Regions from separate parts of the Rouxiella chamberiensis genome, predicted to be linked through region 2. Evidence: predicted binding sites of a transcription regulator. Region 2 holds the regulator's gene; the other holds the start of a gene.

Evidence for each region. Region 2 encodes PurR, which represses purine synthesis genes. Its sites were predicted from a motif close to CANGCAAACGTTTGCNTG; they were not measured.
Region 1: purE (5-(carboxyamino)imidazole ribonucleotide mutase) is a predicted target of PurR. The motif match lies at 3,340-3,357, and genes of this name have one in related genera.

Annotation. Positions count from the first base shown of each region.
Region 1 is NZ_CP114058.1:2,716,276-2,721,912, reverse strand. Features, by position in the region: partial or broken gene ybbP (putative ABC transporter permease subunit YbbP) at 1-1,623, shown strand, start outside; gene purK (5-(carboxyamino)imidazole ribonucleotide synthase) at 1,668-2,732, opposite strand; gene purE (5-(carboxyamino)imidazole ribonucleotide mutase) at 2,729-3,238, opposite strand; partial or broken gene O1V66_RS12615 (MiaE family protein) at 3,440-4,052, shown strand; gene lpxH (UDP-2,3-diacylglucosamine diphosphatase) at 4,082-4,804, opposite strand; gene ppiB (peptidylprolyl isomerase B) at 4,817-5,311, opposite strand; gene cysS (cysteine--tRNA ligase) at 5,619-5,637, shown strand, end outside.
Region 2 is NZ_CP114058.1:2,094,927-2,100,563, reverse strand. Features, by position in the region: gene punC (purine nucleoside transporter PunC) at 1-689, opposite strand, end outside; gene punR (DNA-binding transcriptional activator PunR) at 872-1,774, shown strand; gene purR (HTH-type transcriptional repressor PurR) at 1,841-2,866, opposite strand; partial or broken gene O1V66_RS21765 (C40 family peptidase) at 3,255-4,125, opposite strand; gene O1V66_RS09640 (Grx4 family monothiol glutaredoxin) at 4,592-4,939, shown strand; gene rnt (ribonuclease T) at 5,013-5,637, opposite strand, start outside.

The DNA of each region.
Region 1 (5,637 bases), 620 kb from region 2:
TATGACCTCGTTGCGGTGCTGAAAACGCTCGGAGCAGGGCGCAAGGCGTTGCAAAAACTGATTATTGGTCAATGGGTTGCCGTTTTATTGCTGGCGGCAATCGTGGGTAGCGTAGTCGGACTCGGTTTCGAAGCTATCCTGATGAAAATGCTGGCGCCGGTGCTGCCGAATAAATTACCGCCGGCCGGATTATGGCCGTGGGTGTGGTCAATGGGCGCGCTGGTGGTGATTTCGCTGCTGGTCGGTTTGCGGCCTTACCGACAATTGGCTGCCACGCTGCCTTTAAGAGTGTTACGTCAGGATGTGGTCGCCAATGTCTGGCCGCTGCGCTATTTTTTGCCCATCATCACTCTGGTTGTGGTTGGTCTGCTGGTGGCGCTGGTCGGCAATAGTCCGCTGCTATGGGCGCTCCTTGCCGGTATTGTCGTGCTTTCGCTGCTGCTGGGCGGCATTGGCTGGTTGAGTCTGCTGTTGCTGCGCCGCCTCACCGTCAGTCATTTGGGGCTGCGGCTGGCGATTAATCGTCTCCTGCGCCAGCCCTGGGTCACGTTGAGTCAGCTGGCAGCCTTTTCGATGTCCTTTATGCTGCTGGCATTACTGCTGGTGCTGCGAGGTGATCTTCTCAACCAGTGGCAGCAACAGTTGCCTCCCGACAGCCCGAACTATTTCCTGCTGAACCTGACCAAAGAGCAAGTGCCTCAGGTCACGGACTTCCTGCGTCAGCGCAAGGTCGAGCCCGATACCTTCTATCCCATCGTTCGCGTCAGACTGACCAAAATCAATCAGCAGGAGGCGACCGACCTGATTCGTCCGGGCGACTCTGGGCGCGAGGCGTTGGAGCGCGAACTCAATCTGACGTGGATGCAGGGCCTTCCTGCGCACAACACGATTCTTGAAGGCAGCGGGGCTCCCAGGGCGGGCGAGGTGTCGATTGATTCAGGCATTGCCGACCGTTTGGGCATCGCGCTTGGCGATACCGTGACCTTTAGCGGTGATACCCAAGATTTCAGCGCCAAGGTGACCAGCCTGCGCAAGGTGGACTGGGACAGTTTGCGGCCCAATTTCTACTTTATCTTCCCGCCGGGCGCACTGGATGCCCAGCCGCAAAGTTGGCTGACCAGCTTCCACTATGAAGGCGACGGTAAACTGCTGGTTGAACTTAACCGCCAATTCCCGACCCTGAGCCTGCTGGATATTGGCTCAATCCTGCGCCAGATAGGCGATGTGTTGCAGCAGGTCAGTCGTGCGCTGGAAGTCATGGTGATTCTGGTTATCCTGTGTGGCGGATTGCTGCTTCTGGCGCAGATTCAGGTCGGCATGCGCCAGCGTCGTCAGGAGTTGGTGGTATACCGCACTCTGGGTGCCAGCAAGAAATTACTGCGTAGCACACTGTGGTGCGAGTTTGCGGTACTCGGGCTTGTCGCCGGGATTGCGGCAGCCGTGGGCGCGGAGGCTGCGCTTTGGCTGCTTCAACGCAAGGTGTTTGATTTCCCGTGGCAGCCAAACATGGTGCTGTGGTGGTCGGTGCCGGTAACCAGCGCAATATTGTTGTCACTGTGCGGCGGTTGGCTGGGGATTCGACTGCTTAAGGGCAAAGCCCTGTTCCGCAGTTATCAGAGCTGATTTTAAGACATGAAAAAGGGCACCTGAGTGCCCTTTTTTTCCGATTACAGCTTGTCGAGCGCCCACTCGATGCCGCTGGCGTATTCGGCAGGCAGCATCGGGATCAGCGCCTGCAAATTGTCTTTCAGCAGCAGCGGGTCGGCGTCATTGAGGTTAAGGTGTCCGACTTTACGGCCTGCACGGACTTCTTTTTCATACCAGTGCAGATTCACCAGCGGCTGGCTCAGCCAGTCGAGGTTGACGTCGGTACCAATCAGGTTGACCATCACCGACGGCGTACTGGCGACCGGCGTTGGCAGCGGCAAGCTTAGAATGGCCCGCAGGTGCAGCTCAAACTGGCTGATGGACGCCCCATTCTGTGTCCAGTGGCCGCTGTTGTGAACGCGTGGTGCCAGTTCGTTAATCAGCAGGCCTTCTTCGACGATAAAGCACTCCATCGCCATCACGCCGACATAGCCCAGTTCGTTCATGATGGCAGACAACATGGATTCTGCCTGTTGCTGCTGCGCGGCATTCGGCGTAGGCAATGCCACGCTGGTGCGCAGAATGCCGTCCTGATGCAGGTTATGCGTCAGCGGATAAAACACCGTCTTGCCATCGTGGCCACGTGCGCCGACCAGAGACACTTCACCGGAGAAGTTAATGCCCTGTTCAACGATACAGTCGCCGTAGCATTCTTGCGGCAGGGTAGTTTCTTCACCCTGACGGAAACGCCATTGGCCGCGGCCGTCGTAACCGCCTACGCGGCGTTTGACGATAGCCAGTTCACCCAGGGTGGAATAAATATTGCTCCACTCGGTGGCATCGGCCAGTAACTGCCAGGGCGCGGTCGCCAGACCCAGTTGGTCGAGCAGCTGTTTTTGGGTCAGACGGTCGGCCAGACGCGGGAAGATATCGCGATTCACAAAGCCGGTGTGGCTTGCCAGTTCGCGGGTCAGTGCGGTTTCAGGCCAACGCTCGATTTCGGCGGTGATAACGCTGTTTTGGAACGGCACGGCTTCAGGTTCGGCATCAATGCCGACCGGATACACGGCAATTCCCAGAGGTTCACCCGCCTGACGCAGCATGCGACCTAACTGGCCGTTTCCGAGTACGCAGACCGGCTTCATGCTTCCTCCCGCGGATCGGGGTTGTTCAGCACTTCATCGGTTTGCTCTTTACGCCAGGTCGCGAGCGCCTGGGCAATGCGCGTGTCGTGAAGCGCCAGAATCTGTGCCGCCAGCAGAGCCGCATTGGCAGCGCCCGCCTTGCCGATAGCCAGCGTGCCGACAGGAATGCCGCGTGGCATCTGGACGATGGAATACAGGCTATCTACGCCGCTCAGGGCTGCGCTCTGCACTGGCACGCCGAGAACGGGCACCAGCGTTTTTGCAGCGATCATGCCCGGCAGGTGTGCTGCACCGCCGGCACCGGCGATGATGACATCCAGACCTTTTTCAGACGCCTGCTCCGCAAAGCTGAACAGTTTGTCCGGCGTGCGGTGAGCGGAGACAATCTCGACATGAAAGGGAATATTCAGCGTTGTGAGGACGTCAGCAGCGAACTGCATGGTAGCCCAGTCACTTTTAGACCCCATGACGATAGCGATTTTTGCCGGGGTAACGTTGGATGTCATGCCTGTAAAGCTCCTGTGATTATGCAAGCGTTGTCAGGTGGCGATATAAACAAAATGATTACCTGACCGAGAGGGCGCAAATAATAGCACGGCAAAACCGCTAGGAAAACGGTTGCGTCGCCGTAATCAGGTGAGAATCCTGTAATGACTTTGTATAATCGGCGAATCCCCTTTCGTTGCACTTTATCTGGAATTTACGCCATGAATAAGGACCTGCTGGCCCCTATCAATGACTTTCTGCACTGCGAAACACCTGGTCGCTGGGTCGATGTCGCACTTGAAAATCAAGAAATTATGCTGATTGACCATGCCAACTGCGAAAAGAAGGCCGCCGCGTCGGCAATGAGTCTGATGACCCGTTATCTTGACCGCACAGAACTGCTTTTCTGCGCGGCCCGACTGGCGCGTGAAGAGTTGCATCATTTCGAGCAAGTGGTCGAGATCATGCAAAAACGCAATATCCGCTATGAAGTCCTGACGCCATCACGTTATGCCAACGGCATGCTCAAACATTCGCGGCATCAGGACGAGATGCATTTGCTGGTGGATCGCCTGATTATCGGCGCCTACATCGAAGCCCGTTCCTGCGAGCGTTTCGCCAAAATTGCCCCGTATCTCGACAGGACGCTATCGCGATTTTATACCTCGCTGCTTCGCTCCGAGGCGCGGCATTTTCAGGATTATCTGTCTTTGGCGCAGCAGTATGCCGGGACCGACATCAGCGAACCGGGTCGAAGAGTTGGGCAGGGTAGAGGCGGAACTGATACTGACGCCCGACGAGCAGTTCCGTTTTCACAGCGGGGTGCCGGTTTAATTTTACCTTGTTGCCAAAGGCGGTTGAAACTAAAAGGGGAAGGTCACAAGTTCGACGCCGTCGGCCGTGACTTTCACCATCGAGCCTTCTTCATGCCAGGCCCCAAGCACCGCGCGATGTCCGAGCTTGTCGCCAAGCGGAACGTCGTGAATGGCGGGACGATGTGTATGGCCGTGGATCATCCATTCGACGCCGTGCATCTGCATCTCCTGCGTCACGGCATGCTGATTGACGTCCATGATGCGCAGATCTTTATGGCTGTTCGAGGCCTTGCTGTCGGCGCGCATTTTCGCGGCAATCTTCAGACGCCATTTGAGCGGTAGGGCCAGAAAAATGCGTTGAATCAGTGGATTATGTACTTTTTTACGAAATTTCTGGTAGCTCATGTCATCAGTGCAAAGCGTATCGCCGTGCAGGATAAGCACTCTGCGTCCGTAAAGTTCGAGTACTTTTTTCTCGGGCAGCAATGTCATCAGGCTGTCACGGGCAAAACGTCTGCCGAGCAGGAAGTCGCGATTACCGTGAATGAAGAAACACGGCACGCCTTGCTGATGTAATGCATTGAGCGCACTTGAGATTTCGGTGTGAAGCGGTTGCGGGTCGTCATCGCCAATCCAGGCTTCAAACAGGTCGCCGAGTATATAGAGCGCATCGGCTTTAGGCGCATCTTCGCGTAAAAAACGCAGAAAACCGGCAGTGATTGCCGGTTCCTGGTCGCAAAGATGGATATCTGCGATAAAAAACGTTGTCATTCCTGCGTCGCGTTATTCGCTAACGGTAACGCTTGTCACGAGCACGTCTTCTTTTGGTACATCCTGGTGCATGCCGCTACGACCGGTTGCAACCGCTTTGATTTTGTCGACAACGTCCATGCCTTCGCTGACTTCTGCAAACACGCAGTAACCCCAACCCTGCGCGTTCTGGCCGCTGTGGTTCAGGAAGTCGTTATCCACCAGGTTGATGAAGAACTGCCCGGTTGCGGAGTGTGGATCGTTGGTACGCGCCATCGCCAGCGTACCACGGGTGTTTTTCAAACCGTTGTTCGCTTCGTTTTTGATAGGTGCGTCAGTGTTTTTCTGGTTCATACCCGGCTCGAAACCGCCGCCCTGAATCATGAAACCGTTAATGACACGGTGGAAAATAGTGTTGTCGTAGAAACCTTTACGGCAGTAGTTCAGGAAGTTTTCAACGGTGACTGGCGCTTTGTCAGCAAAGGTGTTGATAACGATGTCGCCGTGATTGGTGTGAAAAGTGACCATAATAATCATCCTGCTTTTGTTGGTGTTACTCATTAATGAGGCCGTACTATAGCCTTTTCTTATACCATAACTCAAAAGTAGCCGTCAGCCTCTGCTTTTGTCGCCGCTTTTTAAGACAGAATGAAAGCACATTGAACGCTTAGCTGTTATGTTATAACAAATATAACGGGCCAATCTCCCCTGCGAGGGCCTTATCCCGTTTCGGTAGCGGGTTTTTCGTTATATTATAAACCCAATGTTCTAAGCGGTATTATTTGCGCCTTTTTGCCGTTTAAGTAATTTCACACAACACAATTGGAATAGCTCGATGCTGAAGATTTTTAATA
Region 2 (5,637 bases):
ATAAATGGCGATCCGGTCAGCCATGCAAAGAATCCGGCCGAACTGGCGGCATAAATCAGTACGTTGCCGCTATAGACGGGTGAAGCCAGCATACTGCCAATGCCGTTTTGAGGAGAGCTGGACTGCGCGGCGCTTTTTACCTTTTCCTTGAGGGTCAGGGTAAAGAACAGCAGCAGGGCGCCCAGAATCAGCAGCAACGCAAAGATAACCCGCCAGTTAAAGTGATTCAGCACCCACGCGCCAACCAGCGGTGCGAGAGCCGGTGAAAGCGCCACCAACGGCATGATGCTGGCAAAGGTGCGTCTGGCGACGGTCGCGCTATAGCGATCGACTACCAGCGCCTGCCAGCTTACCGCCGCCGCACAGACGCCGACCGCCTGCACGAAGCGCAGCGCCAGCAGTAACGCCGTACTTTGTACCCAGATCATGCCAAGGCAGCCTGCCGTGAACAGGCCGAGTCCGGCGAGCAGGATAGGTTTGCGGCCAAAACGGTCGGAGAGCGGACCCCAAATCAGCTGCGCCGCCGCGAAGCCGGCAAGGAAGACGCTCAGACTTGAGCTGATGGCACCGGCCGAGGCCTCGAGACTTTCTTGCATCGCGCCGAAAGCGGGCAGGTACATGTCGGTCGCCAGGAATCCGAGCATACTCAGACCGGCTAAATAAAGTAAAAAGCCAAACGTAGGTTTCATGATGTTCTCTTATATTGCTAAAACATAGCCGAAGCTGTTGTAGGGGCATGTTTTGGTAGAGGAAAGCAGTGGCGCAGTTTATCCGCTTGGGGCAAGGCTTGTGAAACGCTAATATTTGCACCATTGATTCAAATATTTTGAAAGCAGAGCGCAGCGGCGTCTGCGGTGGTGAGGAGAGAGGAATGTGGTCGGAATATTCACTCGAAGTCGTTGATGCGGTGGCGCGCAACGGCAGCTTTACGGCTGCGGCTCAGGAGCTGAATCGCGTTCCTTCGGCCATCAGTTATCAGGTGCGCCAGCTTGAAGAGTGGCTGGCCGTGCCGCTGTTTGAAAGGCGGCATCGCGATGTGGAATTAACCCCCGCAGGCCGATTATTTGTCGATGAAGCGCGGGTGCTTATCAAAAAAATGATATCAACGCGCCGCCATTGTCAGCAGGTAGCAAACGGCTGGAGCGGACAGCTGCGGGTTGCCATCGACCGCATCGTCAAACCTGCGCGCGTGCGCCAGCTGGTGGTGGATTTCTATCGCGCCTTTCCCGATACCGAGTTGCTCATTCAGGGCGAGGTGTTCAACGGCGTCTGGGACGCGCTGGCAGACGGTCGTGCCGACGTGGCGATTGGCGCGACCAGTGCCGTGCCGGTTGGCGGCCGCTTCAGCTTTCGCGATATGGGCACCTTGCCCTGGCACTGCGTGGTGAGCGTCTCGCATCCGCTGGCGCAACATCAAGGTCCGCTCAACGATGACGCGCTTCGTCCGTTTCCCGCATTGTGTATCGAAGACACGTCAAGAAATCTGCCGAAACGCGATACCTGGACACTCGACAACCAGCGACGCCTGGTGGTGCCGGACTGGACCTGCGCGCTGGATTGTCTCTGCGAAGGGCTGTGCGTGGGTATGCTGCCGGTGCACATGGTGGAAAGCTGGATTGCGCAACACAAGCTCTGCGTGCTGGATTTAGCCACCCGTTTTCCGCAAAGCCCGTGCTGCCTGACCTGGGATCAGCGCAATCACTCCCCGGCGCTGGACTGGCTGCTGGATTATCTGGGCGATAGCGAAACGTTGAACAGAGAATGGCTGCGTTAGGGCGGAGCATCAATAAAAACGCCTGCAAAAGCAGGCGCTTGAAAGAGCAAGATGAAAAGCTTGCGGTTAACGACGATAGTCGATGAACGGACCGTCGGCGACAGAACGACGTTCGACCAGTTTCGGTTTCACTTCAATCGTCTGCTGAATCTCGCGCTTGCTGATGATGCGGTCAAGCAGCATGGTGAATGCCATTTCACCCAACCGCTCTTTCGGCTGATGCACGGTAGTCAGCGCAGGCGAGAAGTAGCGGGCGTTGCGCACGTTGTCATAGCCAATTACCGAGATGTCCTGCGGGACGCGCAGACCCATTTCGTCGGCGGCGCAAATCGCGCCCATCGCCATGACATCGCCACCACAGAAAATCGCCGTAGGTCGTTGTTTCTGGTTGAGGATTTTCTGCATCGCCTGATAACCCGACTCCGGCTCGAAATCGCCCTGAACCACCCATTCGTCGCGCACGGCGATATTGGCTTCGTTCATGGCTTTCAAGAAGCCGCGATAACGGCCGCCGCCGGTGTTGCGGTTTAACTGACCCGGAATGGCGCCGATGTCGCGATGCCCGCGCTCGATCAGGTAACGTCCCGCCAGATATCCGCCTTCAAAGGCGTTATCGATGATGGAGTCGGTAAAATCATTCTGCGCTTCGCCCCAGTCCATCACGACCATAGGGATGGAACGGTACTCTTCCAGCATCGCCAGCAATTCGGCAGGATATTCGGCGCACATGACCAGCAGACCGTCGACGCGCTTTTGCGCCAGCATCGCCAGATAGGCTTTCTGCTTTTCGAAATCATTATGCGAGTTGCAGAGAATGAGCGTATAGCCTTTGGCGAAGCAGCTGTTTTCAACGGCTTCGATCACTTCGGCAAAGTAGGGCGCTTCGCTGGAGGTGGCAAGCAGTCCGATAGTCTTGGTGTTGTTGACCTTGAGGCTACGCGCCACGGCGCTCGGCGAATAGTGCAGCTCTTTGATGGCGGCACGCACGGCGGCTTTGGTTTCTTCGGCGACGAAACGGGTTTTATTGATGACGTGCGACACGGTTGTAGTCGAAACACCAGCGCGCTTGGCGACATCTTTGATCGTGGCCATGTAAAAATCACTCCTGAACTAACCCTTTTCAGCACGTTAGTTTTTTGTTAATCGTTTGCCTGCGTGCATTCAACTGCTTAAATCATTTTAGGCAGTCAAATCGTTGGGGGTTTCAGGATGGCCTGAAAGAAGCGTCGGACAGCAAAGACCGGGCACACAGCGTGGTAACCGCTAATTTTCTCTTATATCTTAATAAAGGGAAAGCCAAATTTGCGTTTTCGCGCTCTTGGTGAGTGTGAAACGCCTTGGCAGGGTCAAAAAAGGCAATAAAAAGGGCGATTTCCTATTAAAGAAATCGCCCTCTACTATTTTACCCTACGTGCCCGGCACGCTAAGGTTAAACCATTCGTTAAATGCTATTCACAGGTTTCAAGCGAGAAATCATTATTTAACGAATCGTTTTGGGGGTCATGACCCGGCGCGCGCCTACATAGTGGTTTTGCCAGTAGTTGTCGCCCAGATAACTGATTTTTATGTCTTCGCCGGTACGCGGTGACTGAATGAACTTGCCGTTACCTACGTAGACGCCAACATGGTCTGCCGCGCCGCGATTGGAGATGCGGAAGAACACCAGATCGCCCGACTCGAGTTCACCGCGAGCAATTGGCGCGGCATCGCGCAGGTGATACATCTCGTTGGCGGTACGCGGCATGCGAATACGCATTAAATCTTTATACGCGTAATACACCAGACCACTGCAATCGAAACCGGTATTGGGCGAGGTGCCGCCCCAGCGATAAGGTTTGCCAACCTGGTGCATCAACTTGTTCATCGCGGTCTCTTTGGCATGCAGATACTTTTTCTTGTGTGCGGCACTCAATGTTAGTGGGGCGCAGGTATCGGCTTTTGCCTTGTGCTTTCGGTGGCGGCCGTAAGCTTTTTCACGTCTGTCGCGCAGAGCACATTGGTGGTCGAGGCAACAGAACGGGTAATCGAGGTAATCTCTTTCTTCGGCTTTTCGGCTTTGGTTCTGACAAGCTTGGTGCTGGCAGGATGTTTACGAATGATTTTGCTTTTCGCCTGCACCCGGGTTTTGCTTTTGCCATGCTCTTTTGCTTTTGTCTGCTCCTTTACCGGAACAATCTTGGACTTTTTACTGCTTTTGGCGACGACCTTTCGCTTTCGTCGTTCATCAGGTTTTGCCTGATTAATATGTTTTTCCGCCTGCTGCACGGAAACGCGACTGCTTGGCGAAGCATGCGCCAAATTCAAAAAAGCTGGGTAAACAGCAGCACAAAAAGCGTAAACATTAAACGCATGGCGTCGCTACCAATATTAGGCCGAAGTTAAACATCAAAAGATGTCCCAGTATTCCCCAAAAGCGGGTGACAAAACAGCACGAATTGCTTCGATTCTAATTCATATTGTGAGAAAAAGTTAACAACTTTTTTTAGGGCAAAATATGAACTATGATGCTGCAAAAATAACCGAGATTCAGAGGGTTAAATCGACATTCCCTAAAAGATCCCCTCTGGATCCTTTGGGTTAAAGTCACAGAATAAAAATGTTATTCTATATGAATCTTTATTTTTGCACTGTTTTGGCAATCAGGGATACTATCACCGACATTACCGTGATGCATTAACTTACGCGCTAAAGACCCTACAAAAAATGGCGTTTTTATCCGTGGCCTGCCATCGTTACAATGGCAGACAGTTGATCTGGTTTTTCCCTGAATTGAGTAATGACCGTGACAGCCAAATAATGGCTTGAGGAAGCAAGAAAATGACCACTACCATTGAAAAAATTCAACAGCAGATTTCCGAGAACCCGATCCTGCTCTACATGAAAGGCTCTCCGAAACTGCCAAGCTGCGGTTTCTCTGCTCAGGCCGTTCAGGCGCTGTCGGCCTGCGGTGAGCGTTTCGCCTACGTCGATATCCTGCAAAACCCGGATATCCGCGCAGAAATGCCTAAATTCGCCAACTGGCCAACCTTCCCGCAGCTGTGGGTTGACGGCGAACTGGTCGGCGGCTGTGACATCGTCATTGAAATGTATCAGCGCGGCGAACTGCAGCAGTTGATCAAAGAAACGGCAGAGAAGCATAAATCTCAGGAAGAACAGCCGGAATAAGCGGTTTTCTTCCATAAAAAAGAGCGGCCCTTGAAAGCCGCTCTTTTTTTATGTCTCGATTTCGCGAAAAGCGTTACTTTTCGTGCAGGTTGTCGGCGTCTTCGCGCTCTTCCACGGGAAGAGGCAATGGCCAGCCGCCCAGACGTTTCCAGCGGTTGACCAGCTCGCAGAACAGGTGCGCCGTCTGCTCGGTGTCATACAGCGCCGAGTGTGCCTGTGAACTGTCAAATGTCATACCCGCCGCTATGCAGGCTTTTGCCAGCACGGTCTGCCCCAGCACCAGGCCACTCAACGCGGCGGTGTCAAAGGTTGCAAACGGATGGAAAGGGTTGCGCTTGAGGCCCGCGCGTTCGGCAGCGGCCATCAGGAAGCTGTGGTCGAAGTTGGCATTGTGCGCCACGATAATCGCGCGGTTGCAGTCCTGCTCCTTCATGCCCTTGCGAATGGCCTTGAAAATCGCATGCAGCGCATCGTATTCGCTCACGGCACCGCGCAGCGGATTGGTCGGATCGATGCCATTGAAGGCCAGCGCTTCAGGATGCAGTATCGACCCTTCGAACGGCTCGACGTGGAAATGCAGCGTTTCATCGTTTTGCAGCCAGCCATCTTCGTCCATTTTCAACGTGACGGCGGCTATCTCGAGCAGGGCATCAGTCTGGGCATTAAACCCGGCGGTTTCTACATCTATTACCACAGGA